Regions from separate parts of the Stenotrophomonas sp. WZN-1 genome, predicted to be linked through region 1. Evidence: riboswitches for the same ligand, from Rfam matches in the RefSeq annotation. Region 1 holds a riboswitch; the other holds the start of a gene.
The links. A riboswitch is a leader RNA that binds a small molecule or an ion and turns the genes downstream of it on or off. The one in region 1 is predicted to bind cobalamin.

Region 1 (3,399 bases):
GGCCGCGTTCTGGGTGCCGTCCTACCTGGAAACCCTGCTGCTGCGCGTGTGGTACCCGGTCACCGTGGCCACCATCAGCTGGCACGCACGGCAGACCATTGCCGCATTCCTGCAGCAGACCAGCGACGATCCGCAGGGGCAGCTGCCGTTCAAGCTGCACGACTTCGGCGCCCGCGGTGTATCGAGCCTGGAATCGGCGGCGCTGGGCGGTGCCGCGCATCTGGTCAGCTTCCTCGGCACCGATACCGTATCGGCCCTGTGCCTGACGCGCGCGCACTATCACGCGCCAATGGCCGGTTATTCGATCCCCGCCGCCGAGCACAGCACCATCACCAGCTGGGGCCGCGAGCGCGAGGTGGACGCCTACCGCAACATGCTGCGCCAGTTCGGCAAGCCCGGTGCGATCGTGGCGGTGGTATCGGACAGCTATGACATCTACCGCGCGATCAGCGAGCACTGGGGCACGACGCTGCGTGATGAGGTGATCGCCTCGGGCGCCACCCTGGTCATCCGCCCCGACTCGGGCGACCCGGTGGAGGTGGTGGCCGAAAGCCTGCGCCGGCTGGATGAAGCCTTCGGCCACAGCCTCAACGGCAAGGGCTACCGTGTGCTCAACCACGTGCGGGTGATCCAGGGCGATGGCATCAATCCGGACACGATCCGCGCCATCCTGCAGTGCATCACCGACGACGGCTACGCCGCCGACAACGTGGCCTTCGGCATGGGCGGTGCGCTGCTGCAGCGGCTGGACCGCGATACCCAGAAGTTCGCGCTGAAGTGTTCGGCCGCACGGGTGGATGGCGAATGGATTGACGTCTACAAGGACCCGGTCACCGACGCCGGCAAGACCAGCAAGCGCGGCCGCATGCGCCTGCTGCGGCGTCTGGATGACGGCAGCCTGCACACGGTGGCGTTGCCTCCCAGCGGTGACGAAACGCTGCCGACCGGCTTCAAGGACGCGATGGTGACCGTGTGGGAGAACGGCCGCCTGCTGCACGACCAGCGGATGGAGGACATCCGGGCCCGGGCGGCGGCGGGGCATTGAAGGCGTTTCCAGGGTCGGATCCGGTTGCAGCGCAGCGGGCTCTGACCCCTGCGCTCTTGACCCGCGCCACCAACAGGTCCACCGTGCACACGCCGAAGGTATCCCTCCCATCGCTCCGGCGCGGGCAGGGATTTGAACGGGAATCCGGTGAAGGCGCTTCGCGCGCCCATTCCGGAGCTGCCCCGTAGCGGTGAATGGAAACGAATCCTGCCAACAGCACTGGGCGCATGCCTGGGAAGCGGCGGGTAGTAGGTGGGCTGCGGCCCGTGTCCATCAGCCCGAATACCGGCCCCGGCCGGGGGACACGACCGTCCCCTGATTCGACCTGGACTCTCCGCGGGGAGGGTGCCGGGGCCGTCGTCGTCCTGCGCGCGCAGGCGGTGTGGCCGCGCGCGTCCTGTTCACGGTATCCGGCCAGCCCGCTTCCACGCCCTGACGCACCCGACGATGACCGAGTTCCAACGCCCCACCCTGACCCTGCCCGCCGACGGCAAGCGCCTGCTGCTGCATTCATGCTGCGCGCCCTGTTCCGGCGAAGTGATGGAAGCGATCACCGCCTCCGGGATCGACTACGCGATCTTCTTCTACAACCCGAACATCCACCCGGTGAAAGAGTACGAGCTGCGCAAGCAGGAGAACATCCGCTTCGCCGAGCAGCACGGCATTCCGTTCATCGATTGCGACTACGACACCGACAACTGGTTCAGCCGCGCACGCGGCATGGAGAACGAACCCGAGCGCGGCATCCGCTGCACGATGTGCTTCGACATGCGTTTCGAACGCACCGCGCTGTACGCGCACGAACACGGCTACGACACCATCAGTTCGTCGCTGGGCATCTCGCGCTGGAAGAACATGGCGCAGATCAACGACTGCGGCATCCGTGCCGCCTCGCGCTATGAAGGCCTGCAGTACTGGGACTACAACTGGCGCAAGGGCGGCGGTGCCAGCCGCATGATCGAGATCAGCAAGCGCGAGCAGTTCTACCAGCAGGAATACTGCGGCTGCGTGTACTCGCTGCGCGATGCCAACCGCCACCGCCGCGAGAACGGCCGCGAGCGCATCAGGATCGGCCTGCTGTACTACGGACAGGACGCTGGGACGCCGCAGGGCGATTGACGTGTGCGCATGGGGCGGCCACGCTGGTCGCCCCTTCTGTTGTACCGGAACTGCCATGACCGCCCTGCCCGCCGATGTCGCCCTGCTGGTGATCGACCTGCAGCCGGACTTCATGCCCGGGGGCGCCCTGGCCTGCGACCACGGCGATGCGCTGGTGGCCCCCATTGCCGGACTGTTGGCGCAGCGCCGCTACCGCACGGTGGTGGCGACCCAGGACTGGCACCCGGCGGACCATGCCTCGTTCGCCAGCCAGCACCCGGGCCAGCGTCCGTTCGAGACCATCCTGCTGCACGCGCAGCCGCAGACCCTGTGGCCCGACCACTGCGTGCAGGGCAGCGCCGGTGCCGCCCTGCACCCGGGCGTGGACTGGACCACGGCCGACCTGATCCTGCGCAAGGGCACGCGCCAACAGGTGGATTCGTACAGCGCTTTCCGCGAGAACCACGGCCCCGATGGCGAGCGCCCGGCCACCGGCCTGGCCGGCTGGCTGCACGAGCGCCGCATCCGCGAAGTGCACGTATGCGGCCTGGCCCGCGATTACTGCGTGCTGTGGAGCGCGCAGGACGCAGTGAAGTCCGGCTTCCGGGTGAAGTTCCTGTGGGAGCTGACCAAGCCGGTGACCGACGCCAACGACGCGATGGTGCGCGAGGCGCTGGGCAAGGCGGGGATCGCGATCGCCTGAGGCGTGACCGCCGGGCATGGCCCGGCGCTACCGCGCACGTCGCTTATGCCGCTTGCGCGCTCCTGCCCACGACAACACAATCGATTCATCCAGCCCCCAAACTACGCCCCCCTACAGATCGCGGGACGGCCGAACCGGAGGCTTTTCATTGGATGAAATCAGGATTCGGTAGTGCCGGCCGCTGGCCGGCAACCTCGGGATCTCTGCAGTTGCCGGCCAGCGGCCGGCACTACCGGATGGCACCCGTGGTAGCGCCGGGCCATGCCCGGCGGACGCGGGATGGGCGATTACCGGAACACCACCGTGCGGTGCCCGTTGAGCAGGATGCGGTGCTCCACATGGCGGCGCACGGCGCGTGCCAGCACCAGCGATTCGGTATCGCTGCCCAGCCGCACCAGCTCGCGCGGTGCCATCGCGTGGTCCACGCGGGCCACGTCCTGTTCGATGATCGGGCCTTCGTCCAGATCCTCGGTGACGTAGTGCGCGGTGGCACCGATGATCTTGACCCCGCGCGCGTGCGCCTGGTGGTACGGCTGTGCGCCCTTGAAGCTGG
Region 2 (3,399 bases), 310 kb from region 1:
ATCGCCCGCGTGTTCGTCGAGGCGCTGGGATGAGCGCGCCGAAGCTGCGCAACATCGGCCCAAAAAGTGCAGCCTGGCTGCGCCAGGTCGGGCTGCGCAGCCGCGAGGACCTGGTTGCGATCGGTGCGGTCGGCGCCTTCGTCAAAGTCAAGCGCGCGGGCTTCAAGCCCAGCCTGAACCTGTTGTACTCGCTGGAAGGCGCACTGCTGGACTGCCACTGGCAGGAACTGAGCGAGCCGCAGCGCGAGGCGCTGGTGCAGGATTACGAAGCGCGCATCGCCGCGCACCCGCTGAAGGCGGCTGGCCCCGCTTCGGGTCCGGTGCATGAGCAGCGCTTCGATGCCGACGATGACGCGGAAGACAGCGTGGCCGAGCACGCCGACGAGGATTGACCGGTAGCGCCGGGCCATGCCCGGCGAGCGCGTAGCGCGGGTGATGTGGAATTCGCCGGGCATGGCCCGGCGCTACCGGATTCGTCAGGGCTGCTGCAGCTCCAGCAGCTCGCCCACCAGCCCGACCTCGCCGCGCTCCAGCCACACCCGCAGACGGGTGCCGTGGTCGATGCGCAATGCCCAGCACAGCGACATTGGCAGGCCACAGACCTGCGAAAGCACCATGCGCAGCGGGCCACCATGGCTGACCACCAGCGTCGGCACCGGGTCATCATCATCGAGCAGGCGATCCAGCGCGCGCGCGATGCGCCGCTCGAAGTGGCCCCAGCTTTCACCGTTGGGCGGGGGGAATGCATGCGGATCGGCATGGAAGGCCGCCAGTGCGTCCTCCGGCAGGTCGAACAGCGACTGCCCGTCCCAATCGCCGAAATCCAGCTCTTCCCATTCCTCGTCCGCGTCCACGTCCAGCCCACGCGGGGTAGCCAGGGCCATCGCCGTGTGTAGCGAGCGCAGCCGCGGCGAACTGATCACCCGCTCCCAGGGCTGCGCAGCGTAGGCGTCGACCAGTTCCTGCGGCAGGCGGGCCAGCTGCGGTGGATCGCTGCGGCCATCGAGGAACTCATCGCGACCGTTGCCAGCATGGCGGACCAGGTCGAGGATCATGCGCGCGTCCTGTGCAGGCAACGCGGGAACAGCGGAAAACGGGCGGACATCGGCAACGGCACCACGGGATCGAGGGACCATTCTAAGGGCACAGCAAAGGCAGTCGAGCAGGCTCGACGCTACGGGCCGCCTGCGATGCCGTAGACTGCGCGCACTTCCAGGTGACCTGCGGCCATGGCCGGCAGGTTGAAACGGGAAGCCGGTGACGCGTGATTCCACGCCATGCCGGCGCTGCCCCCGCAACGGTAAGCACGTCAGTTCCAGGCAACAACGCCACTGTGCCGCAGGCATGGGAAGGTGCCTGGACGGTGGCCTCGCGCCACCCGGCGGCAAGCCCGGAGACCGGCCCGGAAGCCTCAGGTCGCGATGCGGTGGGCATGGCGCTGGATGACCGCAGCCTGCGCTGCGGCGTCGGCGCATGCCTGCCTTCGCGGCTCCTCCCCTTCGCCACGCGGGCGTGCGTGGCACCTGGAGTCCCCCATGAAGCTGCAGTCCCGAATGCTGTCCCTGGCCGTGCTGGCCGCCCTGCCCGCGCTGGCCCAGGCCGCCGATGACACCACTGCGCTTGACCAGATCCTGGTCACTGCCACCCGCACCCCGATCGCCCTGCAGGACAGCATCGCGCCGGCCCAGGTGATCGACCGTGCGCAGATCGAATCCAGCCAGGCCACCTCGCTGCAGGACCTGCTGCGCGGCCGTGCCGGCATCAACCTGACCAATGCCGGCGGGCTCGGCAAGCAGAGCTCGCTGTTCCTGCGCGGCACCAACTCGGGCCACACCGTGGTGCTGGTCGACGGCGTGCGCATCAACAGTGCCGACCTCGGCCTGGCGATGTACCAGGACCTGCCGCTGGCGCAGATCGAGCGCGTGGAAATCGTGCGCGGCCCGCAGTCCAGCCTGTACGGCGCCGACGCCATCGGTGGCGTGATCCAGATATTCACCCGCCGCAACCAGGGCGATTTCGCCCCGCACTTCCAGCTCGGCGGTGGCAGCAACGGCCTGCGCGAAGCCAGCGGCGGCATCGGTGGTGGCACCGAACGCGGCTGGTTCGGCGCCGACATCGCCTACCAGCATTCCGATGGCATCGATGCCTGCCGTGGCTCGGCGACGCTGTTCACCGGTTGCTTCGCCGACGAACCCGACCGCGACGGCTACCGCAACCTGTCCAAGAGCCTGCGTGGCGGCTACACCTTCAACGACCAGTGGAACGTGGAAGGCAGCGCGCTGCGCGCCGACGGCAAGAACCACTACGACGGCTATTACAACTACTCGGAAACCCGCCAGCAGGTGCTGGCCGGCAAGGTGCGCTACACCCCGTCCGAGCGCCTGGCGTTCACCGCCAACGTCGGCCGCAGCGACAACGAGTCGGACAACTTCGGCGACTTCGGTGCCCGTGGCAGCGCACAGACCCACCGCGACAGCGCCTCGCTGCAGGGTGACTTCACCTTGGCCGAAGGCCAGCTGCTGAGCACCGGCGTGGATTGGAGCGAAGACAACCTGGATGGCAGCAGCGCGGGCTACCTCGTCGACAGCCGCCGCAACACCGGTGTGTTCGTGCAGTACCAGGGCCGCTTCGGCCGCCACCAGCTGCAGGCCAGCGCACGCAACGACGACAACCAGCAGTTCGGCAACCACGCCACCGGCAGCGTTGGCTGGGCGATGCAGCTGGACCACGGCCTGCGCGTCAACGCCAGCTACGGCACTGCCTTCAAGGCACCGACCTTCAGCGACCTGTACGACCCGTGGAGCGGCGTGCCAACGTTGAACCCGGAGAAGTCGAAGAGCGCCAACCTCGGTGTTTCGCAGCAGGGCCAGGGCTGGCATTGGGGCCTGGACGTCTACGAGACCCGCATCGATGACCTGATCACCTACGATGCGTCCACAATGAAAATGCATCAGGTGGAGAAGGCGCGCATCCGTGGTGCCGAGCTGACCGGTGGCGTGCTGTTGGCCGGCTTCGACATCAACGCGCAGCTGAGCTACACCGACCCGCGCAACCGCACCCACGGCAGCACCCAGTTCGACAACTGGCTGCCGCGCCGTGCACAGCAGACCGCACGCCTCGACATCGACCGCCGCTTCGGCGGTTTCCGCGCCGGCCTGACCGTGCAGGGTGCGGGCAAGCGTTATGACGATGCCGCCAACGCAGTGAAGGTCGGCGGCTATGGCACGCTGGACCTGCGCGCCGAGTACGCACTGACGCCGGAGTGGTCGCTGCTGGCGCGCGCCGCCAACGTGTTCGACCGCCGCTACGAGACGGTGGCGTGGTTCAACCAGCCCGGCCGCGAGTACCAGCTGAGCGTGCGTTACCAGCCGAAGTGAGGAAATGCGCCGGGCATTGCCC

Region 2: it holds a riboswitch for cobalamin, as region 1 does, so the genes downstream of both, btuB (TonB-dependent vitamin B12 receptor) here and CCR98_RS01145 (epoxyqueuosine reductase QueH) in region 1, are expected to answer to the same signal.

The regions. Positions count from the first base shown of each region.
Region 1 covers NZ_CP021768.1:259,613-263,011, reverse strand. Annotated here, with positions in the region: gene CCR98_RS01150 (nicotinate phosphoribosyltransferase) at 1-1,045, shown strand, start outside; cobalamin riboswitch at 1,143-1,336, shown strand; gene CCR98_RS01145 (epoxyqueuosine reductase QueH) at 1,493-2,164, shown strand; gene pncA (bifunctional nicotinamidase/pyrazinamidase) at 2,220-2,846, shown strand; gene purU (formyltetrahydrofolate deformylase) at 3,134-3,399, opposite strand, start outside.
Region 2 covers NZ_CP021768.1:567,516-570,914, reverse strand. Annotated here, with positions in the region: gene CCR98_RS02655 (GAF domain-containing protein) at 1-33, shown strand, start outside; gene CCR98_RS02650 (TfoX/Sxy family protein) at 30-392, shown strand; gene CCR98_RS02645 (histidine phosphatase family protein) at 477-1,055, opposite strand; cobalamin riboswitch at 1,198-1,421, shown strand; gene btuB (TonB-dependent vitamin B12 receptor) at 1,536-3,377, shown strand.